Regions from separate parts of the Paucibacter sp. M5-1 genome, predicted to be linked through region 3. Evidence: predicted binding sites of a transcription regulator. Region 3 holds the regulator's gene; each other region holds the start of a gene.

Region 1 (10,229 bases), 1.2 Mb from region 3:
CTGGTCTGCCAGCGCATCGCGCGCGGTCAGCATCAGCAGCGGCACGTCGGCCTTCAGACGGCGCAGTTCTCGGCACACGGCCAGACCGTCCAGGCCCGGCAGCATCAGGTCCAACAGCACCAGGTCCGGGCGCTCGCGCTCGAAACGGGCCAGTGCGCGGTCGCCGCGCTCCTCCAGCAGCAGCTCGAAACCATGCTGGCCGAGGAAGCTGGCGATCAGGCCCGCCAGCTTGACATCATCCTCGACCAGCAGCAGACGATGGCGGTGACTCATCGGCCGGATCCGCCGTGCGCCGCCAGCAGGGCCGCAGCCAGCTCCGCGAAGCCCTGGCCGCGCTCGGCGTCGGTGACATAGGCCGGCAAGCGCTGCAGTTGCGGCACGAAGCGCGCGATATTGGCCACCCCGACCGACAGCGGCACACGCTCGAACATCAGCTGGTCATTGGTCGAGTCACCGACATAGACCCAGTCGCCCGCGTCGAAGTCCAGGCCCAGCGCGGTCGGCACCGCCCATTGAGCGGCGGTCCATTTGCTGTGCTCGCCGATCCAGCCGTTGATGTGGATGGAGCTGACGGTGGCGGTCAGCCCATGCTCGCGCATCACCGCGCAGGCCTGCGCGATCTGGGCCGGCGCCAGATGGGCGAACTCGCTGTGGTCGATCGCGATATCGGTCAGCCGCCCCGGGCTGTCGGTCGCCAGGCGGGCACCCGGCACGCGCGCCAGCACCTCGGCCGCACAGGCCTGCAGCCGGGCGAAGTTGGCGCTGCGCGTCGCCTCGTCCTGACTGAAATCGCGGCGCAGCGCGCCGCTCTCATTGCGCAACATCACCGAGCCGTTCTCGGCCACGATGGCGGCCACCGGCCAAGCCAGCGCGAAGGGCTCGCTCCAGCCGGCCGGGCGGCCGGTGATCGCGATGACCGGCAGGCCGGCGGCGCGCAGCTCGTGCAGCGCCCGCAAGGCCTCGGGAGCGATCGCGCCGTCGGCGGTCAGGGTGTCGTCGATGTCGGTGAGCACGCCGCGCACGGCACGCAAGGCCGCCGGGGGGCAAAGATTCAAAGGCTGCATGGGCCGGGATTGTCGTCAATCCCGGCGCTATTCCACACCAGAGCCGTGCGGCTTGCGGCTAGAATTCGAGCCTTCCGAGGAGCGTTGCAACCTCAGCTCCCATTGAGGCCAGGCTCGGATTGTCTTGAAGCGTTGATCTTCAGACCACTGCAACCGCGCTCACCCGCAATGTCTCGCGTGGGTGACCGTTTTTTGACTCTGACGTCCCACCGGCATTGCGGCTTCAAACATGAAGGAGCTTTTGCAATGACGACGCTGTCCGCTGACCAATACCATATCGCCGACCTGAGCCTGGCCGCCTGGGGCCGCAAGGAACTGAGCATCGCCGAGAGCGAGATGCCCGCGCTGATGGCCATCCGCAAGGAATACGCCGCCAGCCAGCCGCTCAAGGGCGCGCGCATCACCGGCTCCCTGCACATGACCATCCAGACCGGCGTGCTGGTCGAGACCCTGCAGGCGCTGGGCGCCGAGGTGCGCTGGGCCTCCTGCAATATCTTCTCGACCCAGGACCACGCCGCCGCCGCGCTGGTGGCGGCCGGCACGCCGGTGTTTGCCTACAAGGGCGAGACGCTGGAGGACTACTGGGACTACACCCATCGCATCTTTGACTTCGGCGCCAAGGGCACGGCCGGCGAAGGCCCGAACATGATCCTGGACGATGGCGGCGACGCGACGCTGCTGATGCACCTGGGCCAGAAGGCCGAGAAGGATCTGTCGGTGCTGGCCAAGCCGGGCAGCGAGGAGGAGCGCATCCTGTTCGCCGCGATCAAGGCCAAGATCGCCCAGGACCCCACCTGGTACACCCGCAAGAGCGCCGAGATCATCGGCGTGACCGAGGAAACCACCACCGGCGTGCACCGCCTGAAGGAGATGAGCGCCAAGGGCTCGCTGCTGTTCCGCGCGATCAATGTCAACGACTCGGTCACCAAGAGCAAGTTCGACAACCTCTACGGCTGCCGTGAGTCGCTGGTGGACGGCATCAAGCGCGCCACCGACGTGATGATCGCCGGCAAGATCGCCGTGATCGCCGGCTATGGCGATGTGGGCAAGGGCTCGGCCCAGGCCATGCGGGCGCTGTCGGCCCAGGTCTGGGTCACCGAGATCGACCCGATCTGCGCGCTGCAGGCCGCGATGGAAGGCTACCGCGTCGTGACGATGGAATATGCCGCCGACAAGGCCGACATCTTCGTGACGACGACCGGCAACAAGGGTGTGATCCGCCACGAGCACATGGCCGCGATGAAGCACAACGCCATCGTCTGCAATATCGGCCACTTCGACAACGAGATCGACATCGCCTCGATCGAGAAGTACGAGTGGGAAGAGATCAAGCCCCAGGTCGATCACGTCATCTTCCCGGACGGCAAGCGCATCATCCTGCTGGCCAAGGGCCGCCTGGTGAACCTGGGCTGCGGCACGGGCCACCCGAGCTATGTGATGAGCTCCTCGTTCGCGAATCAGACCATCGCCCAGATCGAGCTGTTCGCCCACAAGGACGCCTATGACATCGGCAAGGTCTATGTGCTGCCCAAGCACCTGGACGAGAAGGTCGCGCGCCTGCAGCTGGTCACGCTGAATGCCCAGCTCAGCGAGCTGACGGACGAGCAGGCCGCCTATATCGGCGTGCCCAAGCAAGGCCCGTTCAAGCCCGACACCTACCGCTACTGAGAGCCGATGCGTGCGGATCAGTTGCTCGTCGCCCAAGGCCTGGCGCCGACGCGCTCGGCCGCCCAGCGGCTGATCGAGAACGGCGCGGCCGAATGGGCCTCCGTCAAGGGCTGGGTCGCCATCCGCAAGGCCGGCGAGGACATCCCCGAGACGGCGCAGTTCCGCATCACCGATGACGCGGAGCTGCGCTATGTCTCGCGCGGCGGGCTCAAGCTCGAAGGCGCGCTGAAGACCAGCGGGCTGGCCCTCAGCGGGCTGACTGTGCTGGACATCGGCCAGAGCACCGGCGGCTTCACCGACTGTCTGCTCAAAGGCGGCGCCGCGCAGGTGGTCGGCATCGATGTCGGCCATGGCCAGCTGCATGCCGGCCTGGCGGGCGACCCGCGAGTGCAGGCCATCGAGGGCATGCATGTGCGGCAGTACCAGCCGGCGCAGCGCTTTGCGCTGATCGTCGGCGACCTGAGCTTCATCTCAATGCTGGGCGAGCTGCCGCGCCTGGCGCCCTGGCTGGCGCCGGGGGGTCAGGTCTTGCTGCTGATCAAGCCGCAGTTCGAGCTGGGGCCCAAGGCCCTGGGCCGCGGCGGCCTGGTGCGCGATGCGGCCCAGTACCCGCTGCTGGAGACCCGGGCGCGCGAGGCCGCAGCGGCGCTGGGCTGGCAGGTGCGCGGCTATTTCGAGAGCGCCATCACCGGGGGTGATGGCAATAAAGAGTTCTTCTTGTGGGCACAACAACCATGACGACCGCTGTCAGTTTCGAATTCTTCCCGCCCAACACGCCGGTGGGCGCCGAGAAGCTGAAGACCGTGGTGCAGGACTTGAGCGTCCTGCAGCCGCAGTACTTCAGCGTCACCTATGGCGCCGGCGGCTCCACCCGCGACAAGACCCTGGCCACCGTGATGGACATCGCGGCGATGGGCCATGAGGCCGCGCCGCATCTGAGCTGCGTCGGCTCGACGCGCGAGAACATTGCCGAGATCCTGGCCACCTACCGGGCCCAGAACATTCGCCGCGTGGTCGCGCTGCGCGGCGACCTGCCCAGCGGCACGGCCACGGCCGGCGAGTTCCGCTATGCGGCCGAGCTGGTGCGCTTCATCCGCGAGACCCAGGGACCGGACTGGAAGATCGAGGTCGCGGCCTATCCCGAGTACCACCCGCAGCAGCGCTACGCGGCGCGCGATCTGCAGCACTTCGCCGACAAGATGCGCGCCGGCGCCAGCGCCGCGATCACGCAGTTCTTCTTCAACCCCGACGCCTATTTCAACTTCGTGGACGAGGTGCGGGCCCTGGGTGTGGACGCCCCCATCATCCCGGGCATCATGCCCTTCCACAACTACGCCCGCATCGCCCAGTTCGCCCAGCGCGACGGCATCGAGATCCCGCGCTGGGTGGCGCTGAAGATGGAAGGCTATATGGACGACGCGGCCTCGATCCGCGCCTTCGGCCTGGATGTGATGACCCGGGTCTGCGAGCGCCTGATTGCCGGTGGCGTGCCGGCCATCCACTTCTATACGCTGAACCAGTCGGCGCTGACCCTGGAGTTGTGCAAACGCCTCAGACTCGGCTGACAAGCTTGAGCCAGCGCAAACTCCACCGGCCCTCCTCGCGAGGGCTTTTTTTCGCTTGCGTCAGATCAAGGGTCGAGCCGGGGCAGACGCCTCCAATAGCTTCATCGGGGCCACGCAGGCCTCATCAACAAGGAGTTATTGACATGTCGTCCAAGAAGTTCGTCCTCGCCACCCTCGCCGCTCTCAGCCTGGCCGGCACCGCCCAGGCCCAGGCCGTGCAAGAGCCCTGGCTGGTGCGTGTGCGTGCCGTGCATCTCGACGCGGCCAATAAGGACAGCACCGGCCTGGGCCTGGCGATCAACAACAAGACCATTCCCGAGCTCGACATCAGCTATTTCTTCACGCCCAATATCGCGGCCGAGCTGGTCCTGACCTATCCGCAAAAGCACGACCTGAAGGCCGGTGGCGCCAAGATCGGCTCGCTCAAGCATCTGCCGCCGACCTTGAGCCTGCAGTACCACTTCGCACCCACCGCGAGCTTTCGCCCCTATATCGGCGCCGGCCTGAATTACACCCGCTTCTCCAGCGTCAACTTCGCGCCGGCCGTGGTCACCGCGCTGGCCCCCAGCGTCAAGAAGAACAGCTACGGCCTGTCGCTGCAGGTCGGCGCCGATATCGAGCTGGCCAAAAACCTCTACCTGAACGTCGACGTCAAAAAGGTGCAGATCGACACCACCGTCTACTCGCACGGCCAGTCGGCCGGCAAGTTCAAGGTCGACCCGCTGCTGGTCGGCGTCGGTCTGGGCTGGCGCTTCTAAGCCCCCCACCCTGAAGAAAAAACGGTGAGGCTCGCCCGCACGGGTGAGCCAGGGACAATCGGCGCCCTGAGACTTCATTTCTGGGGCCTGCCGATGTCCGTTCACCGCATCCTCTTTTTCTGCATGGGCAATATCTGCCGCAGCCCCACCGCCGAGGGCGTGATGCGCGCCAAGCTGGCGGCAGCAAGCCTGGACATCGAGGTGGACTCCGCCGGCACCCATGGCTATCACATCGGCGCGCCGCCCGACCCGCGCAGCCAGCAGCATGCCGCACGACGCGGCTATGAGCTGGGCGCGCTGCGTGCCCGCCAACTCGTCGCGGCAGACTTCGAGCACTTCGACCTCGTGCTGGCGATGGACGGCGACAACCTCGCCCTCGCCGAGCGCCTGTGCCCGCCGGCCCAGCGGCACCGGTTGAAGCTGCTGATGGACTACGCCCCGCTCGCCGGCAGCCCTCATGTGCCCGACCCCTACTACGGCGGCGACACAGGGTTCGAGGAGGTGCTGGATTTGGTGGAAGCAGCCTGCGACGGGCTGATCGCGGCGCTGCGCCATCGGTGAGTGCACCGTCGCTGCAGAGCTGCGGGACGGTTTTGCAGCGGGAAGAGACTAACGCGTGCGGGTTCTTCTGCCGACCTTCAGGCAGGGCCCCCGCTTCAGCCCATGTCAGTTTCGGACGGCCGCCACCCGTGGCGAGGCCCTGGACGACGATTCGCCGGGCCTCCAGGCAAAATCCGGATGATCGGGGCGAGCCTGGCCTCAGGCCTGCCGGGAAGCCCACCTTGAAGAATGGAGCAGCATCAATGGCACTGACGAAGAAGGGCGAGTTCTGGTACGGGACGACGTCCGGCGACACCCAAGCCGAGCTGCGCAGCTACAGCATTGCGAATCGCCATGAAGCCGTCCGTTTTGCCGCGTCCAAATGCGATTGCGGGTGCCGGACCTTCGCGCTGCAGACCGATGAAGCAGCCGGCGTGGCCATCCGCACCTGCACCGACTGCGGGCAGGAACACCTGATGGGCGACAGCGCGGACTACGTTGAAGAAGCCGTGCCCGAGACGCACGAGTGCGTGTGCGAGAACGAGGTGTTCGAGCTGATGTCCGGCGTCTGCGTCTACGAGGGCACACATGACGTGCGCTGGTACTACATCGCTTGCCACTGCGTGGAATGCAATCTGGTCGGGGTCTTCGCAGACTGGAAATGTGAAGCGGGTGATGCGGCGGCCTTCCTCGCCAAGGTATGAGCGGCCGAACCCCGTGAGGGCACCGTCATTCGGCAGCCGCAGACTCGGTGTGCCGCTCAGGCTCCGTGGTGTGGAGGATTTCGTTCAGCACGGACGTGGCGTAAGTCCCGGCGGGCAAAGAGAAGGTGAGCAGCAGTTGATCGGCTTGCGGCCATTCCCATGACAGGTCCACCGGTCTGGCCACCAGGGCGCGGCGTTCCTGGTCCAGACCGGCGTGCTCCATGCCGTTGCACAAGCCGGCGTGACGTTCGGCCACGCCCATTTCCAGGGCCTGCGCCTGATCGGTGGTGATCACGCGGCCCCGTCCCCAGAGCGGTCCGGTGGGCAGTCCCGCCTCGTCCATCACATCACCGGGCAAGGTCTGGCCCCAGAGCCCCTGCTGGATGCGCAGCGCCAGCACCTCATTGAAAACGAAGGAGCGCAGCGCCGACAGGTAGAGGCCCTTTTTCTTCGGGTTGCGCACACGGATCTCACGCGCCAGCATGGCCCGGCCCTGCTCGATGTTGCCGCCGTCATGGCCGAAACGCTGAGCGCCGAAGTAGTTGGGCACGCCACGCGCCGCAGCGGCCTGAAGATTGGCCTCGATGGCCTGAATGGCATTGGGGTCGCCACTCACCTCACGCAGCACGATGCGGAACCGGTTGCCCTGCAGATCACCGGGGCGCAGCTTTTTCACGTGCCGGCTCTGACTCAGCACCTTGAATTCCGGGTGCTGAAGCAGGGTCAGGTCGGGCGTCTCGCCCTTCGGCAGATAGATGCTGAACCACTGACGGGTGATGGCGTAGCGGTCCTTGAGGCCGGCATAGCCCACGTCCCATTCCTGCACGCCAGCGGCCTCGGCCAGCGCTTTGGCGATGAAGGCGGTGTTGGCACCGTTCTTTTCGATGTCCAGCCAGATGTGTTCGCCCGCACCGGAGGGCAGCTGCAGCGGCAGCTCGGTCACGATGAAATCTTCGTTGAGGAATTTCAGCGTGGCGCTGGCGCCGCTGGCCGGGTAAGCCTTGGGCCACTGCGGCAAGGTCGTGTATTGAAGAAGGGCGTCGGTCATGAGCGATCTGACGGCAGCAGCCGTAGAGAGGGAGAGGCTGTCTCGCCCATCGGGCAGTCCAGACCGTGATTCTCCTCTAGCCGCATGCCACGGCCCCGGGCAGGAGCGGAAGTTGCCCCGGCTTGTCACGCCCGAGCTCGACGCGCACGGTCCGCCGCTTTCGCTATTTCTTCTTCTCTTTCTTCTTCTCTTGGTCGCAATGCCACTTGATGGCGAAGATCTTCATCGCGCAGAAGACGGGCAAGAAGGAAGCAGGCGCTTCGTGGCTGCTATTCCCATGCGGAGACTGCCAGGTTCGCCAGCCCCCAGAGCGTCAGCCCGAACAGTGCGGCCAGCAGCACGGCCACGCCGATCAGCGCCAGCGGCTTCGCCTCGGCCAGCTCCCGGCGTGGTGCACCGCCGCCAATGCCGATGAAGCTCCACAACACCATTCGCACATACCGGAACGGACTCATGATCGGACCTCGCTTTCAGGCCAGACTGTGCCAAGCCCAACGCCCAAAACCCAGGCTCAGAATCTGACCGAAAAGAGCGGATCAGATGCGGTCGGCGGGACTGCCCCTGGTCGGGTGGCGAACGCAGCGGTCGCTCGGACCGTGGTCAGCGGATGGCTATGACCAGCCTGAAGCCGGCGCCGTAGTAGCGGGCGGAAGGTGTGCAGCGGGAGCAGACATCTGCGGGGGCCGATAGCCAGCCGCGAAGCTGACATGGAGAGTTGCTACCGAACCGATCCAGCTCCAAAGAATTGTTCGGCCAAAGTCTTGGCTTTTAGTCGACCTGCTTCGGTCAAGTGCACTGACTCTCGGTGCCCTCTAGGGTCTGTGATCAGTCCTTGTTTATGGAGATCGTCCATGACCGAGAAGTCATATCGTTTCCAGACACGGCCGTTGTCGAACTCGAATGCACCGAGTAGCGCGAGCACCGCATCCTGCAATTTCGCGTTGTTGTACTCCATAGATGCACCTCAGATTATTCCTGCAGCGGGCTAGAGATTCGCTGGACTGGGCGGCAAGGTCAATGAGGCGGACCAACGTTTAAGTTCAGCCGGCCGGAGTCGGCTGCAAGGAGTGGTTAGGCCTCATTGGCGCGCTTACTCCGATTGGGGCGCGTGTGAGCAAACAAGGCGAGAACGTGGCGAGCGAGGCCAAACGCTGGAATAGCGACAATAGCCGATGTCGACCTTTGAAAAACGGCGATGGCAATCAAGGCTAAAACGCTGAGCAGTTGGGCGCCAAGGAAAAGCTTCCCTGGCAACGTGGCGAGGAAGGCGCTTCGACGCGCCGGGAAGTCTGCAGTTGAATTTGAAAGGCCAACTGGCAGAGCGCGAAGGGCCTGCGATTCCACGAAACCGGCAAACGCACCCAGCAGTGCGCCGCTAAGAACCGTTGCACCGCTGGGGCTTGTGACCGAGGCAGCCCCAGCAAGAAATACACCCCAAACTGCCATGAAGAACAGCGTGCTGCGAAGAGTGGGAAAGGTGAACATTGAGGCCTAACGTTGAAATTCAGCGGGCGACGGAGGTGTCCGCTGCAATGACCGGTTGGGCCTCAACAGGCACATTGGTCCGTAACTCTTGCAGGATTGCTGTCGCATCGACTTTCTCGGCAAGATAGAAGCGCTCAAGCTCGGTCGAGTAAGTGACGGACAATTCAAGGACGCGCTCACCCTCCAGTTCGTAGATTCGATAAGAACGAATCGACCGCCACGGAACAAGACCAAGCGCGTCGCCTTTTGATCGAACGATGCCGCGAGGGCCTGAGTCCACTGTCAGAGGACTAAACCAATGAATGACGCTGAGTAGCAGCGTCAGTCCGATTCCAAAAGTAGGCGCCACCCAGGCGCGCGCAATCAAGTCGGACAGCGGCGTATCGCTCGTAAAGGCGCGAAAGACGCCGATTGCGAACAAGACGACTGTCAAGATCATCGCAGTGCGGCAGTGCGCCCACGTTGCGAGTTTCCAGGGTTCTTGTCGACGTAGCGTGTTACGCCAAGGCTCGCGCCACTTCATGTTTTTGAGGCCCAACGTTCGCGCTCAGCGGGCGGCGTAGCCGTCCGCTGCAGCAAAAGGTTGGGCCTCATGACCGGCCCTCGTAGAAGTCCGGTGGCAGCGGATGGTCGAAGCGACCGTCATCGTGCTGGAGCGCGAGCGGCGCGACCATTCTGCTCATCCGTTGATAGTAGGCCTCCCACAGCACATGCAGCGCGCCAGCATCTTTGTTCCCAACGAAGCTGCGCACCTGATCAAGAGTCTCTGTGTGCGCAGACTGATGGAAAAACGAAACAAACTCTCCCAACAGCGCGTGGACGTATTTAAGGTCCCGCAGCGACACCGTCACCATCTGGTCTTCAGGAATCGCTTCGATTCCGTACTCGACTCGTTCTTCAATCGTGCTGTGGGTTTTCATGATGCCCAACGTGCAAGCTCAGCGGACGGCGAAGCCGTCCGCTGGAGCGAAGGGTTATGTCGCTGCGCAACGGGGCACCAAGTCAGTTTGCTCATGTTCTCGATTCCGAGGACTGGACACCGCCGACAAATCTGCAGCACCACAGTGCGTTGCGCGTCCATTCACCATTGATCGTCGGATCGTTCCGTTCCGCATGCCCGCTAACGTACAGGTACTCGGCTGTGCCATCGCCATACGCGTTGCGCTCAAACGCGATTACCGCCAGTCCGGCCTCCAGCATGACTTCTCTTCCATCGTCACATTCGACACGATCGGTCTTCGAGAGCAGCACCAGCCCCGAGCCGACGAGTTCGTTGAAGTCAACGCGAATGCGCGGCGGTGATTCAAGCGACATAACGTTGAAGCTGAGCCGCGAGCGGCGGCTTGCCGACGCGAGTCGGCTCGAGCAACTGGTTAGGGCTCAATTCTTTTCGCATC
Region 2 (10,229 bases), 5.5 Mb from region 3:
CGGCAAGGTAGAGCGCAAACAGCACCAACCCCTGAAGTTCTAGGCTACCCAGCACCTGGCGACGCGGCACAAAGGCGCCAATCAGCAACGCATACACCGGCAGCCGCGCCGAGCAGGTCATCAGTGGCGCGATCAGAATCGTCACCAATCTATCCCGGGGGTTGGCGATGGTGCGAGCAGCCATGATGCCCGGGATAGCACAGGCAAAGCTCGAGAGTAGGGGAATGAACGAGCGGCCAGACAGCCCCACACTGCCCATCAGCCGGTCGAGCAAGAAAGCTGCACGTGGCAGGTAGCCTGATTCTTCCAGCACCAGGATGAAGAAGAACAAGATAACGATTTGCGGCAGGAACACCACCACGCCGCCAGCGCCCGAAATCACCCCGCCTACCAGCAGGCTGCGGAGCCAGGTTTCTGGCAGCGCGTTCGACACTCGCTCACCCGCCCAGGCCGTTGCGGATTCGATCCAGCCCATCGGTACCTCGGCCCAAGAAAACACCGCCTGGAATACGAAGAAGAGCAGGGTGGCCAGGATGATCGGCCCTATCACCGGGTGGAGGACGACCCGATCCATCCGGTCACTGGTGGTGTTGGGCACCGCGCTGGCAAGACCGAGCCGTTGCAATGTGCCTCGCACTGCCTCGTGATCGCCCCTAGCATCGTGTTCCAGGGGCTCGCTGCTTGCAGGCTGAGCATCGAGCGACACCGTCTGCCACGCCGAGGGCTGATCCAGCAGGGCTCGCAAGCCTTCCGCCCCTTCTCCATGTACTGCCACCGTCCGAACCACCGGCACGCCCAGTTCGCGCGCCAGCGCGTTGGTGTCAATACGCAGCCCCTGCTGCTCAGCCAGATCGGCCATGTTGAGCGCCACCACGCAGGGCAGGCTCATGCGTTTGACGGCCAGTACCAAACGCAAGTTGCGCCGCAGGTTGGTGGCATCGACCACGCAAATCACCAGGTCGGGCCGTTTTTCGCCGACAGCCTGACCGCGCAACACCTCCACCGTGACGGTCTCATCGGGCGAGCGCGGATTGAGGCTGTAAACGCCCGGCAAGTCCAGGAGTCGCAGTGCTCGCCCAGCGGCGCTGGTCAGGCGGCCCTCCTTGCGCTCCACGGTGACGCCGGCGTAGTTTGCTACCTTCTGATGGCTTCCCGTGAGGCGGTTGAACAGGGCTGTCTTGCCGCAGTTGGGGTTGCCCACCAGCGCCAGCAGCCGACCCGGCGGGTGAAGGTGAATGACGGATTCATGCATGGCTTCTGCCTTCTTCGGCGGGTGGGTTGGCGGTTTCAACCGTCACGCAGGCCGCCTCCTCCCGCCGCAGCGCGAAAGTGGAATCACCCACGCGCACCACCAGCGGGTCGTTTCCGGGTAACCCCCGCGCCAACACGCTCACCCACTCGCCGGGCCAGAAGCCTATCTCTTCCAGTCGCGCGAGCCACTCCGGTGCGCCTGCCGGCGTGCTCAAGCTGACCACTCGCATGGGCCGATGCAGATCCAGCGTGTCCAGTGTGATCGGGATGCGGGTGCTGTTGCTGCGCATCTTCAGTTCCCCGGCTCGGCCACCAAGCCGAGCTTCGGTATGCCCGAGCGCTGCACGGCGGCCATCACCTGCGCCACGCACTCGTATTGCACCTTGCGATCACTACGGGCAATCACCTCGGGCTGCAGACGCTGTGGCGATAGCGTGTGCTGATCTTCGGGCGGGGCATCCAGGGCGTCGTCGCGGCGCACTGAGCGGTAGACCAAGGCGCACAGATCCGGCGCGGCCTGGCCAGAGGATCGGGCGGCGAGCACATGCGCAAGGCTCTGCTGCGTGCGGCCGGCTGCGGTGTGGCGGTCGTTGACTTGGCGTGAGAAAAAACTCAACCGTTCGCGGTAGTAAAGCTCCAGCACGTACAGACCCTGGCAAGGATGAAGGAAACGCCTGGTCCCGTGCGTGAAAACTGGCGGTGGCTGGTCTGCGGCTTCGGCGTAATAGGGACCTTTATTATCCGTAAGGAATGACACGATTGAGCACACTGGACACGCTGAATCGCCACATTGCGGTTGACTTTGATCGACAGCAATAGCTGACGATTGAGGCCTTGCAGCGTCCCGTCAAACCAGGAGCCGGTCTAGCGCTGACAGAAGCTCTCGAACAATGTGGTGATGTCGCAGATCTCCTCGGATGTCAGCGACGTGGCGGGCACTCCATTGATGCTCGCGCGCTGCACTGCCCAATGGCGAACGCCTAGCGCTGCCAGCTTGCGGGCCAATTGCAGCAGCTCGTGCAGAGGGTACAAACTCGGGTGCCAAGTGGTGCGGCACTCATAGGCCACGCCGCTGCTAAGGACCAGCTGTAGCGCCGCTTGGACCTTGGCGCTGCTGCCTGGCACGCCGCTGATCGCATCGATCTTGTCCAGTGGCGCCTTGATGTCCAGGCCCAGCCAGTCGATCAGCGGAAGCACGGCGGCCAGCCGCCCGGGGTAGGCGCCGGCGGTGTGCAGGCCGACCGCGAAGCCGAGCGCACGAACCTCGGCGATGGCCGCAGGCAGGGCGGCCTGCAGTGCTGGTTCGCCGCCAGAGAACACCACGCTGTCGAGCAGGCCGCGGCGGCGCTTCAGAAAGGCCAACACGGCGTCCCATGATTGCGCCGTCGGCGCGTCGGCAAGCAGCAGACCCGGGTTATGGCAATAGCTGCAGCGCCAGGGGCAGCCCTGCAAAAACACCACTGCCGCGAGGCGACCCGGAAAGTCGATCGTGGTCAGTGGCGTCAGGCCGCCAACCCGCAACGTGGCGGCGGCTTGGCTCAGGTGGATGGTCACGCGGCCCTGCGCGGGCCGGGCTCGGCGAAGAAGCGGCGCTCCTCATGCTCGCCCTGCTTGCCGGTGTTGAAACTCGAGACTGGCCGGTGGTAGCCCATTACGCGCGTCCAGACTTCGCAGGGTTGACGCTCATCGTCGCGCAGCGCGATGGCTGTTTCGGTCATCGGGGTAGGGTGGATCATTGCAGAGTCTCCTTGGTGGTTGAACAGGGGATGGAATCGTTGGCGGCGGCCCGGCGGCGCTTCTGTTCGAGCCGCTCTTCATCGCAAGCGGGGCAGAAAGGGTGTTCTCCGGCCAGATAACCATGGCTCGGGCAGATCGAGAAGGTCGGCGTGACCGTGATGTAAGGCAGGCGGAAGCGGCTCAGCGCGCGCCGCACCAGTTCGCGGCACGCAGCGCCACTCGAGACGCGCTCACCCATATAGAGATGCAGCACGGTGCCGCCGGTGTACTTGGCCTGCAGCGCCTCCTGGCGTTCCAGCGCCTCGAAGGGGTCGTCGGTGAAGCCGACCGGCAGCTGCGAGGAGTTGGTGTAGTAGGGACGGTCTGCGCTGCCGGCCTGCAGGATCTCTGGCCAGCGTTTGCGGTCCTCGCGGGCGAAGCGGTAGGTCGTGCCCTCGGCCGGCGTCGCCTCCAGGTTGTAGAGGTGGCCGGTTTCTTCCTGGAACTCGACGATGCGGGCGCGCACATGGTCGAGCAGGCGCAGCGCCAGCGCATGGCCGCGCGCGTCGGTGATGTCGTAGGCGTCGGCGCTGAAGTTGCGGATCATCTCGTTGAGGCCGTTGACGCCCAGGGTCGAGAAATGGTTGCGCAAGGTGCCCAGATAGCGCTTGCTGTAGGGAAACAGGCCCTGGTCCATCAGGCGCTGGATCAGCTCGCGCTTGAGTTCCAGGCTCTGCCTGCCGAACTCAAGAAGTCGGTCCAGCGCAGCCAGCAGGCCAGCCTCGTCGCCGCAGTGCAGATGGCCCAGGCGCGCGCAATTGATCGTGACCACACCGATGCTGCCGGTCTGTTCGGCGCTGCCGAACAGACCGTTGCCGCGCTTGAGCAGCTCGCGCAGGTCCAGCTGCAGCCGGCAGCACATCGAGCGCACCATATTCGGCTCCAGCTCCGAGTTCACGAAGTTCTGGAAGTAGGGCAGGCCGTACTTGGCCGTCATCTCGAACAGTGCGGCGGCGTTCTCGGATTCCCAGGGGAAATCGGGTGTGATGTTGTAGGTCGGGATCGGGAAAGTGAAGACCCGGCCTTTGGCATCGCCGGCCGTCATCACGTCGATGTAAGCGCGGTTGATCATGTCCATCTCGAGCTGCAGATCGCCGTAGGAAAACGGCATCTCCCGGCCGGCAATCACCGGCACCTGCTCGCGCAGGTCCGCTGGGCAGGTCCAGTCGAAGGTCAGGTTGGTGAAGGGCGTCTGCGTGCCCCAGCGCGAGGGCACGTTGAGGTTGTAGACCAGCTCCTGGATGCACTGGCGCACCTCGGCGTAGCTCATGCGATCGGCACGCACAAAGGGCGCCATATAGGTATCGAAGGAAGAGAAGGCCTGCGCACCGGCCCACTCGTTCTGCAAGGTGCCGAGGAAATTGACGATCTGGCCGACCGCCGAGCTCATGTGTTTGGGGGGGCCGGCCTCGACCTTGCCCGGCACGCCGTTCAGGCCTTCGTGCAAGAGCGTGCGCAGCGACCAGCCGGCGCAGTAGCCGCTGAGCATGTCGAGATCGTGGATGTGCAGGTCGCCGTCTCGATGGGCCTGGCCGATCTCGGGTGCATAGACATGCGAGAGCCAGTAGTTGGCCGTCATCTTGCCGGACACATTGAGGATCAGGCCGCCCAGCGAATAGCCCTGGTTGGCATTGGCGTTGACGCGCCAGTCGTCGCGGTTCAGGTACTCGTTGATCGAGCGCTCGACATCCACCAGGGTCTTGCGATCCTCACGCAGCCGCGCATGCTGCTCGCGGTAGACGATGTAGGCGCGCGCGGTCTTCAGATGATTGGACGCGATCAAGGTCTGCTCGACGATGTCCTGGATCTGCTCGACGCCGGGTGCCTGACCGTGGAAGCGGTGCGCCAGCACCTTCAGCACGCTGGCGCACAACAAGGCCTGTTCGTCGGCGCCGTACTCGCCGCTGGCAATGCCGGCGCGTTGCAGTGCCAGCGCGATCTTCTGGGCGTCGAAGGCCGCGTGGCGCCCATCGCGCTTGAGAACCTGGGCGGGAAGGCTGGCATGGATGTTTGACATGGATGGTTCTGAACACTAGATATGGTGCGCAGCCTATCCTTCAAACACTAAATGTGGATTTGCGCTGACGCAAACTCCCGATTCGAACTGGCGCCGCAGGCGCCACGGCGGGGTCAGCCGAAACTCAGCGGGCGGCCTTCGATGTCCAGTGCCAGCAACCCCTCAAGCTGGCCGCTGCGGATGCGCTCGACCATGGTGCGCAGCGCCTGCTCGATGCGGGCCTCGGTCGCCGGCTTGCCGCCCTGGCCGGACAGGGCGGCGATGAAGACAACCTGCCAGGGTGGCCCGGCCTTGGCGGACTCGGCACGCAAGGCCTCGAAGCTGCCGAGCTCTGCAGGCGCCTTGTCCACGCAGACCCGTGGTGAGAGCGTGCCGCCCTGGCCGCTGGCAAAACGCTCACGCTGCTCAGGACTGGGGTCCTCGGGCAGTTCGGCCGTCGTGAAGACGAAGAGCAGTCGCTGGGGCTCGGCCTGGAGGGTGGCGCCGCGCAGGAGCAGCTCGAAAGGTGTGTCGCTTGTCATGGGCGCAAGCGTCGCGCCTGTCGCGTCCAGAGGGTTTGCTCTGGATCAAGACAGCATCGCGGATTCGCTGCGCCAATATCAAAAACTGCGGAAGGTTTGGATGACAAGCAGCACACCCGTCCCCGCCAGGCGCCCACTGCCCCTGGTGTATTCCTGCTCGGGCTGCTCCAGTGCGGCCCAGCTGGCCAACTATCTGGCTCTGCGCCTGGACCGCGAGGGCGAAGCCGAGATGTCCTGCATTTCCGGTGTCGGCGGCAATGTGCGCAGCTTGGTGCGCCGTGCCCGCGATGCGGCTGCCGAGGGCAGGCCCATCATTGCCATTGATGGCTGTGCGCTGGCCTGCGCCAAGCAGTGTCTGGCCGAGCGCAGTGTCGCGCCGACCTGGCATCTGCTGCTGGCATCGTCGGGCGTCGCCAAGCGCTACCACGCCGATTTCGACACTGCACAGGCGGAGCAGATCTATCCGGTGCTGGTCGAGCAGGTGCAGGCGCTGCGTGACGCGCCTATCCCAGGTAGATCCACCACCCCAGCGGGTTCTTGCTGATCGCCACCGAGGCGATCCAGCCGACGGTTGCCAGCGCTGCGAGCCAGGCGGTCGCGCGCAGCGCCAGTGGCCGGCCGGGTTTCAGCGCCAGCATGCCCAGCGCGATATAGAGCAGCAGGCCGAGGAGCTTGGCCAGCAACCAGGGCGCCTCGAGCGGCGATAGCCGCAGCATCCAGGCCAGCGCGAGCGCCGACAGCAGCAGCACCGAGTCGACCAGATGGGGCAAGGTCCTGGCCGGCCGGCTGCCGACCCAGGCAGCGCCCAGCAAGGACCCGAGGCCGCGCGCGAAGAAGCCGCTGACCGAGAGCAGCACGGCGCCCTGGTGCAGGGTCTTGATCGTTAGATAGTCCATGGCCGGATTCTCAGCCCGGCCGGCCATCGAGGCGGGCGCGCGTCAGGATCGGCCAGTAGCGCAGCGCGTAGAGCGCGAAGCCGGCCGACCACAGCGCGGCCGACAGCAGCACCGCGTGGACGGTCTGCGCCGGCGCCAGCAGCGGCCAGCCGACACGCACGACAGCGGCGGCCGCGACCAGCGCGTAGCTCGCCACATCGCCCCGGCTGGCCCGCAGCAGCCGGCCGGTGTGGCCCAGAGCGGTGCGCGTCATCATGCCGATGACCAGCCCGCCGATGGCGCCCAGGGTCAGCGCGTGGGTCGCCAGCGTCGGGGCCAGCAGGCCCAGCGCCGCCAGGCCGCGCAGCAGCAGGTGCAGCGGGATCCACAGATAGGCCAGATGCAGCACCCAGACCAGCGGCGTGCGCAGCGTCTTCAGCGGCTGCCACAGCAGCCAGCGCGCCAGATGGGCGGCCGAGCAGACGCCGGCCAGCAGGGCCAGCGGCAGGCCGCCCAGCCCCAGCCCATCGCCGGCCAGCAGCGCCAGCGTGCCGCCCAGCGCGGCCTGTTCCAGCCAGGGCCGGCGCGTCGCATTGGCGCCGGGCACGCCGTTGTTGGTGAACATCGGGATCACGCGGCCGGCCATCACCGCCATGATGAAGAGTACGACATCGAGCCCCAGCTGGATGCCGACCCAGCCGGGCAGCTGCAGCAGGCCCAGCTGGCTCAGGTGCACGCCGGCCTGGGCCAGAGTCAGCAGCGCCAGCAGGCCGATGAAGAAGTAGTTGCGGTGGTTGCGGGCGGCGATGAAGGGCAGGGCCAGCGCGATCGTGGCCAGCAGCGGGAAGGCGATATTGACCAGGGCTGCCGCCCAGCCCCAGGGCGTCAGCACCAGCACGCGGCCGGCCAGCCACAGCCCCGCCAGTGCGGCCAGCGCGGCACCGGTGGGTGTCGGGCGATTGCTCCAGTTGCGGCCGGCGGTGAACAGAAAGCCCACCAGCACGGCCAGGGTGAAACCGAACAGCATCTCGTGCGCATGCCATAGCGGCCCCTGCAGATAGGCCTGCGATCCCAGCAGACCCGCGAACTGCAGCGCCCACAGCGCGATCGACAGCGCGGCGAAGCCGCTGGCCAGCAGGTAGAAGGGGCGGAAGCCGAGCTGCCAGAGCGCGAAGGCCGGTGCAGCCGCCGGGCGTGGGGGTTCCTCGATCTTGATGAATGACGCAGCCATCATGGCAACTTTCTGGCGCCGGTGGCGCCATGGCGGCGGCGCCACGCGAACGCGGCGCCGATCAGGGTCAGGGCAAACAGTGCGAGGGCGCCGGCATTCAGGCCGGCTCCCCAGGCACGCAGCGAGTCGTTCACGAAGCCACCGCCCAGCCGCAGCAGCAGGGACAGATGCAGAAGCGCCAGCGGCAGGTAGAAGGCCGGTCCGAACTGCAGCTTGATGCGGGCCACGGCCGGCAGGATCACCGGCGCATGGCCCATCATCATGCTGACGATGAAACCCAGCCCCAGCGCATGCAGGGCGGTGTCGCGGGCTGTGTGAAAGCCCAGCGCCGTGGCGGCCCAGGCCAGGCCGGCCAGCGCCAGCCAGACATAGCCGCCGAGCAGGCAGACCGCCATATAGCGGCTCAGGCCCTGGGCGAAGACCGTGCGGCGGGCGATGTCGAACAACAGCAGCCACAGGGCCAGCATCGCGAGGGCGGCGCCATAGAGCAGCGCTGACAGCGCCGCGCCCAGCAGCAGGGCGGCGAGCACCAGATACAGCGAGGCCTCGGCGCCGGGCCGGCGGCGCATCAGCCGCGTCATCTCCAGGCGCTCGGCCGCGATGGTCAGCACCAGGAAGGCGAACCAGCAGCGCAGCACGGCGTCGGCCGCGATGCCGGCCGCAAACAAGGCATTGCCGGCCAGCCAGGCCAGCGCGCCGAGCAGCAGCAGCGCGGTGTGCGCGGCCGGTTGGCGCCGCACGACGACGAGGTTGACCGCGACGAAGGCCAGCGCCGCCAGCGCAGCCAGCCCCGCAGCGGCGGCGCCGTAGCCCAGCAGCCAGCACAGGCCGGCCAGGCCGGACATGAACGGCCCGATGAAGGCGGCGCGGTGGCGCAGCGCCACCGCCCGCTCGATCGCGATCACGGTCCCCAGGAAACCGCCGCTCATCAGCGCCGCGTGCTCGAGGCCGGCGTGGCTCAGCCAGAGGGCATCGCTCAGCGGCAGGCCGGCGCGCAGCAGGCCCCCGGCCACGCCGCCCAGCAGCGACAACGCCACCAGAGCCAGCAGCAGCGGCCGCGCCAGCCGGGCGGATGCCGCAGGATGGAGCGCGCGGCGCGGTCTCACCAGCGCATGAAGCGCTTGGCCCGTTCGCTCATGCGATCGGTGCTCCATGGCGGCTCCCAGACCAGTTCGACCTCGATCGCCAGCGCGGCCGGCACCACCCGGTCCAGCTCGGCCTCGACCTCGTCGATGATGACGTCGGCCACCGGGCAGGCCGCCGAGGTCATCGTCAGACGCACATGGACCTTGTCGGCGCCGACCTCGACGCCGTAGATCAGGCCCACATCGACGATGCTCATCGCCACCTCCGGGTCGACCACGCGGCTCAGCGCGTCGACGAGGGGCTGGCGCAGATCCTCCGGGCCGCTGTAGGGGAAGGGCGTGTTCATGACGACGGACGCGCGGTGCGCGCAGCGGGCTCGATGAACAGCATCCGCGCCAGGGCCTGGCGGTTGTGCACCAGGTCGGCCAGGGTGTAGCGGTCCAGCACCTTGTAGAAGGCATCGACCGCCTCGCCCATCACGTCGCGCAGCTTGCAGATCGGCGTGATGGCGCAATGCCCGCCCTCGGCGCTGAAACACTCGGCGGGCAAGGCCGCGCCCTCGGTCAGGCGCACGACGGCGCCGACGCCGATCAGCTCGGGCGCCAGCCCCAGCTCCAGCCCGCCGCCCTTGCCGCGCACATTGGCCAGCCAGCCGGTCTTGCCGAGAAAATGCACGACCTTGGTCAGGTGGTTCTCCGAGATCGCGAAGCTGGCGGCGATCTCGGCAATGGTGGCGCGCCGGCCCGGCCGGGCGGCCAGGTAGATCAGCACGCGCAGCGCGTAGTCGGTGAAGCTGGTGAGTTTCATGGCGGAGGGTCAGTTCAGGCTCGGTGCCGCGCGGCGCACCGGCTCGGGGGGCGGCCGGCGCAGCAAGCGCATGGCATAGGCCGCCAGCATAAGCGCGCCGGCCGCGAACAGCATGTCACCGGGCACACGCAGCCAGACCAGGGCCTCCATCACCGGCGAGTGGATGATCTCCGGCGAGCGGGCGTACCACAGGCCGCGGCTGACGCTGGCCCAGGCCTGGTAGATGCCGGCCGGCAGCAGCGACAGGAAGACCATCATCGCCAGCCCGAGGTTCAGGCCCCAGAAGGCGGGCTTGAGCAGGTGGTCGGCATGCAGATGGCGCGCATACAGGCCGCGCAGGCAGAACAGCATCAGGCCGATGCCCAGCATGCCGTAGACGCCGAACAGCGCCGCATGGCCGTGGGCCGCCGTCATGTTCAGCCCCTGCACGTAGTACAGCGAGGCGGGCGGGTTGATCGCGAAGCCCAGCACGCCGGCGCCGACGGTGTTCCAGAAACCGACCGCGACGAAGCACAGGATCGGCCACTTGTAGGCGGCCAGCCAGGGCATGGACTTCGAGCGGCGCCAGGTCTGCAGCGCCTCCAGCCCGATCAGGGTCAGCGGCACGACTTCCAGCGCCGAGAACACCGCGCCGACGGCGATCACCGAGGTCGGTGTGCCGGTGA
Region 3 (10,229 bases):
ACGACGCCAAGGGCTTCGGCTTTCTTGAACCGGAGGCGGGCGGCGAGGATGTATTCGCCCATTTTTCGGCCATCCAGATGGAAGGCTTTCGCACGCTGCGCCAGGGTGGCCGGGTCAGCTTTGATCTGGTGCAAGGCCCCAAGGGCCAACTAGCACAGAACATCCGCCCGCTGGACGAGGCCGAGCTGATACCGGAAGGCCAGGCGCTGCGCGCCGCCTGAAGCGGCACTGATGCGGCACTGCCCAGATCCGGCACCGGGAGGTGCCGGATGGGGGTTTTACATCTGATCGATCATGACCTGGCCGAAGCCGGAGCAGGAGACCTGGGTCGCGCCGTCCATCAGGCGGGCGAAGTCATAGGTGACCTTCTTGCTGGCGATGGCCTTTTCCAGCGCGCTGATGATCAGGTCGGCGGCGGCCGTCCAGCCCATATGGCGCAGCATCATCTCGGCCGACAGGATCTCGCTGCCCGGGTTCACATAGTCCTTGCCTGCATATTTCGGCGCGGTGCCATGGGTGGCTTCGAAGCAGGCCACCGAGTCCGACATATTGGCGCCGGGCGCGATGCCGATGCCGCCGACCTGGGCGGCCAGCGCGTCGGAGATGTAGTCGCCGTTCAGGTTCAGCGTCGCGACCACCGAGTACTCGGCCGGGCGCAGCAGGATCTGCTGCAGGAAGGCATCGGCGATCGAATCCTTGATCGTGATGTCCTTGCCGCTCTTCGGGCTCTTGAACTTGCACCAGGGGCCGCCGTCGATCAGCTCGGCGCCGAATTCCTTTTGCGCCAGGCTGTAGGCCCAGTCACGGAAGCCACCCTCGGTGTACTTCATGATATTGCCCTTGTGCACGATGGTGACACTGGGCTTGTCATTGTCGATGGCGTACTGGATGGCCTTGCGCACCAGGCGCTCGGTGCCCTCGCGGGAGACCGGCTTGATGCCGATGCCCGAGGTATTGGGGAAGCGGATCTTCTTGACCCCCATTTCCTCCTGCAGGAACTTGATCAGCTTCTTGGCCTTGTCGCTCTCGGCCTCGTACTCGATACCGGCGTAAATGTCTTCCGAGTTCTCGCGGAAGATCACCATATGGGTCTTCTCGGGCTCCTTCAGCGGCGAGGGCACGCCCTTGAAATACTGCACCGGGCGCAGGCAGACATACAGGTCCAGTTCCTGGCGCAGCGCGACGTTCAGCGAACGGATGCCGCCGCCGACCGGCGTGGTCAGCGGCCCCTTGATCGAGACCACATACTCGCGCAGCACCTCCAGCGTCTCGGCCGGCAGCCACACATCGGGGCCGTAGACCTGGGTGGCCTTCTCGCCGGCATAGATCTCCATCCAGTGGATCTTCTTCTGGCCGCCGTAGGCCTTGGCCACCGCCGCATCGACCACCTTGATCATCACCGGCGTGATGTCGAAACCGGTGCCATCGCCCTCGATGAAGGGAATGATGGGCTGATCGGGCACATTCAGGGAGAAGTCGGCGTTGACGGTGATCTTCTGCCCGCCCTCGGGCACCTTGATGTGTTGATACATGTGTGGTCTGCTCCGCGCAAAGCGCAAGGGGGTGAAACGACTGAGGCGCCGATTCTATGCCGGCAAGTCCGGCGACGGGCTCAAGTCTTATATAAGTGTTGGGCTCAGAAAGCGCGGCCGCACCAGTCGGCGATCTGCACCCAGACCCCATGGCCCAGCGCGAAAACCGAGGCCGCCGCCAGACCCAGCCCGGCCAGCCGGATCGCCCAGACCAGGCCGCCCTCCCCGACGCCGAACAGGCGGCGCAACAGCGCCGGCCCGAGCACCAGGCCCAGGCCGGAGCCGGCGGCGAAGGCCGTCATCACCAGCGCCCCCTGCGCCGGCCCCGAGGCCAGCGCCGCCACCACCAGGGCCGACTGCAGCAGGCCGCAGGGCCAGGCCAGCCAGCCCAGGCCGCCCAGCAGCGCGCGGGTGGGTCGCCCCCCGCCCAGCGCCGCCTGGCCGGGCCGCAATCCCGCCAGCGACACGCTGGTTTCGCGCGACACCCGCTGGCCGAGGTTTTCCAGCCAGGCCGGCTGGCGCCCGCGCCACAGCAGATAGAGCCCCAGGCCCAGCGCCGCCAGATGCACCATCAGCCACAGCGGCCGCAGCACCGCGGTGGCCTGACCCAGCTGCGCGGCCCAGCCGACGCTGGCGGCCGCCAGCGCACCGCCGGCCGCATAGCTGAGCCAGCGGCCGAACTGGAACGAAGCCATCGCGCGCGGCGCGCCGCCGCTCAGGCCGGCGCAGGCCGCGCCGCACATCGCCAGGCAATGGGGGGAACCGGCCAGGCCCATCAGCAGGGCCGAGCCGGCAAGCGCTGCATCCATGCTCAGATGATCTTAGAAAAGCGCTCTCTTGTGCGATCGGCCTGCAGATAACGGTCGAACACCATCGCGACGGCCCGCACAAAGTACCAGCCCAGCGCCGTCACCTCGATCGCGTCCGGCGTGATCGTGACCATGCCGGCCTGCTGCAGCGGGGCCAGCCGCTCCAGTTCGGGTCGGAAGTACTCGCCCACCTTGATCAGATGGGCCAGCTCGATCGACTCGAACTCGACCCGGCCCTGGCACATCAGCGCCATGATCATCGCGCGGCGCAGCAGGTCGTCGCGCGTCAGCGCCAGGCCGCGCACCACCGGCAGTTGGCCCTGGCGCAGCGCGTCGTAATACTCGGGCAGGGTCTTGGCGTTCTGGCTGTAGGTGGCACCGACCCGGCCAATGGCCGAGACACCCAGCCCGATCAGATCGCAGTCGGCCTGGGTGCTGTAGCCCTGGAAATTGCGGTGCAAGCGCCCCTGGCGCTTGGCCACCGCCAGCGAGTCGGTCGGCAAGGCGAAATGGTCCATGCCGATATAGCTGTAGCCCTGGGCAATGAAACCGCTGATCGCCCCCGAGAGCATGTGCAGCTTGTCGGCGGCCGGCGGCAGCTGGGTGATGTCGATGCGGCGCTGCGGCTTGAAGCGTTGCGGCAGATGGGCATAGCCGTAGAGCGCGATGCGGTCGGGCCGCAGCGCCGCGACCTGGGCGACGGTGCGGGCAAAGGACTCGGGCGTCTGCAACGGCAGGCCGTAGATCAGGTCGACATTGGTCGACTCGAAGCCCAGCGCGCGGGCCTGGCTCATCAGGCTGGCCACGCTGTCAAAGCTCTGGATGCGGTGCACCGCCTTCTGCACCTCGGCGTCGAAGTCCTGCACGCCGAAGCTCAGCCGGTTGAAGCCCAGGCTGCGCAGATGCGCCAGGCGCTGCTCGGTGACGGTGCGCGGGTCGACCTCGATCGAGATCTCGGCGCCGGCCGCCAGCTTGAAGCGGCTGCGCAGGTCCAGCATCAGCTGGCTCAGCTCGGCATCGCTCAGAAAGGTCGGCGAGCCGCCCCCCAGATGCAGCTGCGACACGGTCTGCGCACGGCCCAGATGGGCCAGTGTCAGGTCCATCTCGGTGTTCAGGGCCTGCAGATACTCGCCGGCGCGCTCATGGTGGCGGGTGATGACCTTGTTGCAGGCGCAGTAGTAGCAGACCGATTCGCAGAACGGCACATGCACATAGACCGACAGCGGCGTGCCGCCACCGACCAGCGAGCCGCTGGCGCGCTGGGCCAGCGCCTGTTCGTACTGGGCCACCGTGAAGGCCTCGACGAAGCGATCGGCGGTCGGGTAGGAGGTGTAGCGCGGGCCGGCCACGTCGTAGCGACGCAGCAATTCTTCGCTGATTCCGAGAGCTGTGGCAGTGGTGCTGTTTGGCATGTCCGCCACTGTGCCAAGCCTAGCTGGCGGGCATTTGACCTGCATCAAGCTTGCTGCGCATGGCCCCGACAACAATCACGACAACCTTGAGGAACATCATGCTGACACCCCTCCACTCTGCGCCCACCCCGGACACCGGCGAAGCGAGCGGCTGCCCCGGGCAGACCATAATGCGCGGCATGAGCACCGCCCCCGCCATCAAGATCGAGCCCTTCAAGGTCGCCTGCTCCAGCTGCAATCTGCGCGAGCTGTGCCTGCCGGTGGGTCTGTCCAAGCCCGATCTGGAGCAGCTCGACAGCCTGGTGGCGACGCGCCGCCAGGTCGCGCGCGGCGACACTCTTTTCCGTTCCGGCGATGCCTTCCAGTCGCTCTATGCGGTGCGCACCGGCTTCTTCAAGACCTGCGTGTCCTCCGAGGACGGCCGCGATCAGGTCACCGGCTTCCAGATGGCCGGCGAGCTGCTGGGGCTGGACGGCATCAGCAATGACCGCCACAGCTGCGATGCGGTGGCGCTGGAGGACTCCCAGGTCTGCGTGATCCCTTACGATCAGTTGGAGGAGCTGTCGCGCGAGTTCACCGATCTGCAGCACCAGTTCCACAAGATCATGAGCCGCGAGATCGTGCGCGACCATGGCGTGATGCTGCTGCTGGGCAGCATGCGGGCCGAGGAGCGCCTGGCCGCCTTTCTGCTGAACCTGACCCAGCGCCTGCAGGCGCGCGGCTTCTCGGCCTCCAGCCTGGTGCTGCGCATGACGCGCGAGGAGATCGGCAGCTATCTGGGCCTGAAGCTGGAGACCGTGTCGCGCACCTTCTCGAAGTTCCAGGAAGAGGGTCTGCTGGACGTCAAGCAGCGCCAGATCCAGATCCTCGACCAGGCCGGGCTGCAGCGCCTGGTGAACAGCAGCAACTGCTGATTCAGCGCAGGTCCTGCGTGGCCGGCGGCAAACCAGCCAGCCATAGGCTCAGGGCCGAACTCAGCCCGGTCACGATCCAGAAGCCCAGAAAGCCCAGCGTGTAGATGCTGGTGCCGGACAATGTGCTGGCCTCGGCCAGCGCGGCCGGATCAAGCAGGCTGAAGACCAGCACCTCCAGCAGCCCCGCCATCAGGAACGAGGGCCACAGGGCCGCCATGACCAGGCGCGAGCGCCGTGAGGGCTCGTCCATCAGCGCCCCCCGGTGGCCGCATGGTTGCGGGCCTTCATTGCCGGGGTCTGCGCCGAACTCGGCGCCGCATCACTGCCGGCGCTGGCCTGGACCGGCACCACCTCGATGACCGGGTCGGGATGGGTGATCGCCAGACCCAGGGTCACGAAGGACGCGACGACGACGACGCTGGGCCCGCCGACCACCAGCCACATCATGTATTCGCGCCACCAGGGGCGCTGCACTTGGCTGCTTTGCGCTTGCGTTTCACTCATCGATTGCTCCTTCGGGACGGTGGTCGGCCACGCTCAGCGCGGCACGACAAAGGTGGACTTCTCGCTCAGCGCATAGGCGGCCTGGCCGGCCGCACCGGCTTCACGCTCGATGCCGAAACGGATCTCATGGGCGCCGCTGCCGGCCTGGGCCGCGCTCTGCGGCGGCACCCGCAAGGCCACCGAGACCCAGCGGGCCTCGGCGGGCCCGACCTCCAGCCGCACCGGCTGCGCGGTGGCCAGCCCGGGCAGGCCCTCGGCCGCGATGCGGTAGTGCTGCACGGCCTCGGTGGTGTTCATGATCTGCAGCCGGTAGACGTTTTCGATGAAGCCGTCGTCGACCAGGCGCGCCAGCGCGCCGCGATCACGCACCACATCGACCTTGAAGGGCGCGCGCAGCGCCAGGCTGGTGAACAGGCCGGCGGTGATCAGCAAGAGCACCGCGCCGTAGATCAGCACCCGTGGCCGGAAGATGCGCAGCAGCCTTTCGCGGCGGCTCAGATGCTGGGACAGGCCGTTCTCGGTGTCGTAGCGGATCAGGCCGCGCGGATAGCTCATCTTGTCCATCACGCTGTCGCAGACATCGATGCAGGCGGCGCAGCCGATGCATTCGTACTGCAGGCCTTTGCGGATGTCGATGCCGGTCGGGCAGACCTGCACGCACAGGGTGCAATCGATGCACGAGCCCAGGCCCAGCGCGGCCGGATCGGCCTTCTTGCTGCGCGAGCCGCGCGGCTCGCCGCGCTCGGCGTCGTAGCTGATGATCAGCGTGTCCTTGTCGAACATCGCGCTCTGGAAGCGCGCATAAGGACACATGTATTTGCAGACCTGCTCGCGCATATAGCCGGCATTGCCATAGGTCGCAAAACCGTAGAACAGGATCCAGAACCATTCCCAGGGACCCAGGCCCAGGCTCATGACCTCCTGGCTCAGCATCTTGATCGGCGTGAAGTAGCCGACAAAGGTGAAGCCGGTCCACAGCCCGATGGCGATCCAGGCCGCCTGCTTGCCGCCCTTGCGCAGCAGTTTTTCGGGGCCCCAGGGCGCTGCATCGAGCTTGATGCGCTTGGCGCGGTCGCCCTCGAACTTCTGCTCCACCCACATGAAGATCTCGGTATAGACCGTCTGCGGGCAAGCGAAGCCGCACCACAACCGCCCCGCCACCGCAGTGAACAGGAACAGCGCATAGGCCGAGATCAGCAGCAGCCCGGTCAGGTAGATGAAGTCCTGCGGATAAAGGACCAGGCCGAGGATGTAGAAGCGCCGCGACTCGAGGTCGAACAGCACCGCCTGGCGGCTGCCCCAGTCCAGCCAGGGCAGTCCGTAGAACAACAGCTGCGTCGCCCACACCAGCACCCAGCGCCAGGTGGCGAACCAGCCGCTGACGGCACGCGAGTAGATCTTCTGCTGGGCCTGATAGAGCGACACCATCTCGATGGCGGCATCATCGGCCGCCACCAGAGGGATGACCTTGCGCGGAGGGCTATCCATGAGTGGCTGGATCGCTTACTTGGCCGCCACCGCAGTGGACGAACGCGACAGGCCCCAGACATAGGCGGCGAGCACGCGGACCTGCTCGGGGCTGAGCCGCTCGCCATGGGCCGGCATCATATTGTTCTTGCCGTTGTTGATGATGGCGACGATGGCGTCCTCACCCCAGCCGTGCAGCCAGATCTTGTCGGTCAGATTGGGGGCACCGAGGGCCTGGTTGCCCTTGCCGTCCATGCCGTGGCAGGCCGCGCAGACGCCGAACTTGCTGCGCCCCAACTGGGCCGCGATCGAGTTGTGCGCGCTGCCCGACAGGCTCAGCACATAGTTGGCCACATTGCGCACGTCCTCGGGCTTGCCCAACGCCGCCGCCATCGGCGGCATCACGCCGTTGCGGCCCTTGCTGATGGTCTCGATCAGGGTCTCGTGCTTGTCGCCATAGAGCCAATCGCCATCGGTCAGGTTCGGAAAGCCCTTGCTGCCCTTGGCGTCGGAGCCATGGCAGCCGGCGCAGTTGTTGGCGAACAGGCGCTCGCCGATGCCCATGGCCTGGCCGTTCTTGGCCAGTTCCTCAACCGGCATCGCGTTGAACGGGGCGTAGACCGCCGCCAGCGCGGTGCGCGCCTTGGCCTGCTCGGCCTCGTACTGGCCGGTGCTGCTCCACTTCAGCGTGCCGGCCGCGCTGCCCAGGCCCGGGTAGAGGGCCAGATAGATGCCGGAGAACAGCACGGTCAGCACGAACAAGCCCATCCACCAGCGCGGCAGCGGGTTGTTGAGCTCCTTCAGGTCCTCGTCCCAAACATGGCCGGTGCTGTTGTCATTGGCCATCACCTTGCGGCGGCTGGCGATGATCAGCAGGAACAGGCACAGCAGCAGGCCCGCGATCGTGCTCGCGGCCACGAAGATGGACCAGCCGTTGGAGAAGAAATCACTTGTCATTGGGCTCTCCCATCTCGCCTTGCAGCGGCAGCTCGGCGATCTCGTCAAAGGTGCGCTGGTCGCGCTTTCGGCTGTAGACCCAGGCCACGATGGCCAGGAACATCAGCAGCAGCAGCAGGGTCACCGCGCTTCTCAGGGTGTTGATATCCATGCGCCTTCTCCTTTACTTGACGGCGGTGCCCAGCACCTGCAGATAGGCGATCACGGCGTCCATCTCGGTGCGGCCCTTGACAGCCTCGGCCGCGCCGGCAATCTCGGCATCGCTGTACGGTGCGCCGAGCAGGCGCAGCGCCTTCAGCTTGCCCGGCATCTCGGCCGGATCGACCGTCGCGGTGGCCAGCCAGGGGTAGGCCGGCATGTTCGACTCAGGTACCAGATCGCGCGGATTGATCAGGTGGATGCGGTGCCACTCGTCGTTGTACTTGCCACCCACGCGGTGCAGGTCCGGCCCGGTGCGCTTGCTGCCCCACTGGAACGGCCGGTCGTAGACGAACTCGCCGGCGGTCGAGTAGTGGCCGTAGCGCAACGTCTCGGCGCGGAAGGGCCGGATCATCTGCGAGTGGCAGTTGTAGCAGCCCTCGCGCACATAGATGTCGCGGCCGGCCAGCTGCAGCGCGGTATAGGGCTTGAGTCCCGGTGCGGCCTCGGTGGTCGAGCGCTGGAAGAACAGCGGCACGATCTCGACGACGCCGCCGACCAGCACGGTCAGCAGCACCAGCACGATCATCAGGAAGTTGTTGGTCTCGATCTTCTCGTGACCGGCGACGGGTTTGTTGTTGTCAGCCATTGTGTTTGCTCCCTCAGGCATGCGCCACCACGGCGGGGATGCGAACCGGTTCGGGTCGCCCGGCACGCACCGTCATCACCACATTCCAGGCCATGATCAGCATGCCGCCCAGGTACAGCAGGCCACCCAGCAGACGGATCACATAGAAGGGATAGGTGGCCTTGACGCTCTCGACAAAGGTGTAGACCAGGGTGCCGTCCGGGTTGACCGCGCGCCACATCAGGCCCTGCATCACGCCGGCGATCCACATCGCGGCGATATAGAGCACGATGCCCAGGGTCGCGACCCAGAAGTGCAGCTCGATCGCGCGCTTGCTGAACATCTCGGTGCGGCCGTACATGCGCGGGATCAGGTGGTACAGCGAGCCCATCGAGATCAGACCGACCCAGCCCAAAGCGCCGCTGTGCACATGGCCGACGGTCCAGTCGGTGTAGTGGGACAGCGCATTGACCGTCTTGATCGACATCATCGGACCCTCGAAGGTCGACATGCCGTAAAAGCTCAGCGAGACGATCAGGAACTTCAGGATCGGGTCATCGCGCAGCTTGTGCCAGGCCCCGCTGAGGGTCATGATGCCGTTGATCATGCCGCCCCAGCTGGGCGCCAGCAGCACCAGCGAGAACACCATGCCCACGCTCTGCGCCCAGTCCGGCAGCGCCGTGTAGTGCAGATGGTGCGGGCCCGCCCACATATAGGTGAAGATCAGCGCCCAGAAGTGGACGATGGACAGGCGGTAGCTGTAGACCGGCCGGCCGGCCTGCTTGGGGATGTAGTAGTACATCATCCCGAGAAAACCGGCGGTCAGGAAGAAGCCCACCGCGTTATGGCCATACCACCACTGCACCATCGCGTCCTGCACGCCGGCATAAGCCGAGTAGCTCTTGGTCCAGCTGACCGGTATCGCCGCGCTGTTGACCAGGTGCAGCAAGGCCACCGCGATGATGAAGGCGCCGAAGAACCAGTTCGCCACATAGATGTGGCGCACCTTGCGCGTGCCCACCGTGCCGAAGAACACGACCGCGTAGCTGACCCAGACCACGGTGATCAGGATGTCGATCGGCCATTCCAGCTCCGCATATTCCTTGCCACTGGTCAGGCCCAACGGCAGGGTCACGGCGGCCGCGACGATCACCAGTTGCCAGCCCCAGAAGGTCAACCAGGCCAGACCCGGCGCGAACAAGCGCGTCTGGCCGGTGCGCTGCACCACGTGATAGGCGGTCGCGAACAGCGCGCAGCCGCCGAAGGCAAAGATCACCGCATTGGTGTGCAACGGCCGCAAGCGGCCATAGCTGAGCCATGAGATGCCGAAGTTCAGCTCCGGCCAGGCCAGCTGCGCGGCGATGATGACGCCCACCAGCATGCCCACCACCCCCCACAGCACGGCGGCCAGCGCGAACGCCCGCACCACACCGTCTTCGTAATGGGGCAATCCGGCAGCCCTCGCCGGCGCGGCCGGCTGCGAAACACTAGCCATTGACATGCTTCTCGCTCCTGTCTTCCTCAGATGCAGAAAATTGTCTGCCCGCCAGCGCTCGGGAGGCTTGATCGCCATCAACCCCGGCCGCTTCCCCCTCGAAGATCCGTTCGCCTTCGCGTTCCAGATCGTCCAATTGCCCGTTATTGATCGCCCAGCCGAACAGGCCGACGATGCCCAGCACCAGCAGCACCGACATCGGGATCAAGAGATAAAGAATGTCCATCGCGTGGCTTGCCTCGTCAGCATTTCAGGCGGTAGGCGTTCATCACCACCAGCAGCGAGCTGGCCGCCATGCCCAGGCCCGCCGCCCAGGGCGGCAGCAGGCCGGCCAGTGCCAGCGGAATGCAGATGGCGTTGTAGAGTGCCGCCC

What was found. Region 3 encodes FNR, which switches genes on or off when oxygen is low (the NO sensors DNR and NnrR bind a similar motif). Its sites were predicted from a motif close to TTGATNNNNATCAA; they were not measured.
Region 1: O5M90_RS21195 (OmpW/AlkL family protein) is a predicted target of FNR. The motif match lies at 4,353-4,366, and genes of this name have one in related genera.
Region 2: O5M90_RS00780 (ribonucleotide reductase subunit alpha) is a predicted target of FNR. The motif match lies at 5,601-5,614, and genes of this name have one in related genera.

The regions. Positions count from the first base shown of each region.
Region 1 covers NZ_JAPZLM020000001.1:4,453,152-4,463,380, reverse strand. The annotation lists gene O5M90_RS21220 (response regulator) at 1-273, opposite strand, end outside; gene O5M90_RS21215 (HAD-IIB family hydrolase) at 270-1,064, opposite strand; S-adenosyl-L-homocysteine riboswitch at 1,135-1,232, shown strand; gene ahcY (adenosylhomocysteinase) at 1,311-2,732, shown strand; gene O5M90_RS21205 (TlyA family RNA methyltransferase) at 2,739-3,470, shown strand; gene metF (methylenetetrahydrofolate reductase [NAD(P)H]) at 3,467-4,297, shown strand; gene O5M90_RS21195 (OmpW/AlkL family protein) at 4,441-5,055, shown strand; gene O5M90_RS21190 (low molecular weight protein-tyrosine-phosphatase) at 5,149-5,616, shown strand; gene O5M90_RS21185 (hypothetical protein) at 5,859-6,299, shown strand; gene truD (tRNA pseudouridine(13) synthase TruD) at 6,325-7,347, opposite strand; gene O5M90_RS21175 (DUF2970 domain-containing protein) at 7,617-7,802, opposite strand; gene O5M90_RS21170 (DUF6429 family protein) at 8,066-8,302, opposite strand; gene O5M90_RS21165 (hypothetical protein) at 8,419-8,832, opposite strand; gene O5M90_RS21160 (hypothetical protein) at 8,852-9,271, opposite strand; gene O5M90_RS21155 (hypothetical protein) at 9,423-9,752, opposite strand; gene O5M90_RS21150 (hypothetical protein) at 9,844-10,146, opposite strand; gene O5M90_RS21145 (hypothetical protein) at 10,206-10,229, opposite strand, start outside.
Region 2 covers NZ_JAPZLM020000001.1:153,697-163,925, forward strand. The annotation lists gene feoB (ferrous iron transporter B) at 1-1,252, opposite strand, end outside; gene O5M90_RS00755 (FeoA family protein) at 1,245-1,541, opposite strand; gene O5M90_RS00760 (ExbD/TolR family protein) at 1,544-1,894, opposite strand; gene O5M90_RS00765 (anaerobic ribonucleoside-triphosphate reductase activating protein) at 2,116-2,799, opposite strand; gene nrdD (anaerobic ribonucleoside-triphosphate reductase) at 2,802-2,987, opposite strand; gene O5M90_RS00775 (ribonucleoside triphosphate reductase) at 2,984-5,044, opposite strand; gene O5M90_RS00780 (ribonucleotide reductase subunit alpha) at 5,158-5,565, opposite strand; gene O5M90_RS00785 (putative zinc-binding protein) at 5,666-6,109, shown strand; gene O5M90_RS00790 (SirB2 family protein) at 6,069-6,461, opposite strand; gene O5M90_RS00795 (NnrS family protein) at 6,472-7,671, opposite strand; gene O5M90_RS00800 (hypothetical protein) at 7,671-8,777, opposite strand; gene O5M90_RS00805 (metal-sulfur cluster assembly factor) at 8,774-9,103, opposite strand; gene O5M90_RS00810 (Rrf2 family transcriptional regulator) at 9,100-9,564, opposite strand; gene O5M90_RS00815 (nitric-oxide reductase large subunit) at 9,574-10,229, opposite strand, start outside.
Region 3 covers NZ_JAPZLM020000001.1:5,642,663-5,652,891, reverse strand. The annotation lists gene O5M90_RS26680 (cold-shock protein) at 1-221, shown strand, start outside; gene icd (NADP-dependent isocitrate dehydrogenase) at 279-1,532, opposite strand; gene O5M90_RS26670 (sulfite exporter TauE/SafE family protein) at 1,637-2,341, opposite strand; gene hemN (oxygen-independent coproporphyrinogen III oxidase) at 2,344-3,753, opposite strand; gene fnr (fumarate/nitrate reduction transcriptional regulator Fnr) at 3,933-4,667, shown strand; gene O5M90_RS26655 (hypothetical protein) at 4,669-4,917, opposite strand; gene O5M90_RS26650 (hypothetical protein) at 4,917-5,171, opposite strand; gene ccoG (cytochrome c oxidase accessory protein CcoG) at 5,205-6,659, opposite strand; gene ccoP (cytochrome-c oxidase, cbb3-type subunit III) at 6,675-7,595, opposite strand; gene O5M90_RS26635 (cbb3-type cytochrome oxidase subunit 3) at 7,585-7,746, opposite strand; gene ccoO (cytochrome-c oxidase, cbb3-type subunit II) at 7,759-8,382, opposite strand; gene ccoN (cytochrome-c oxidase, cbb3-type subunit I) at 8,396-9,856, opposite strand; gene ccoS (cbb3-type cytochrome oxidase assembly protein CcoS) at 9,849-10,082, opposite strand; gene O5M90_RS26615 (heavy metal translocating P-type ATPase) at 10,099-10,229, opposite strand, start outside.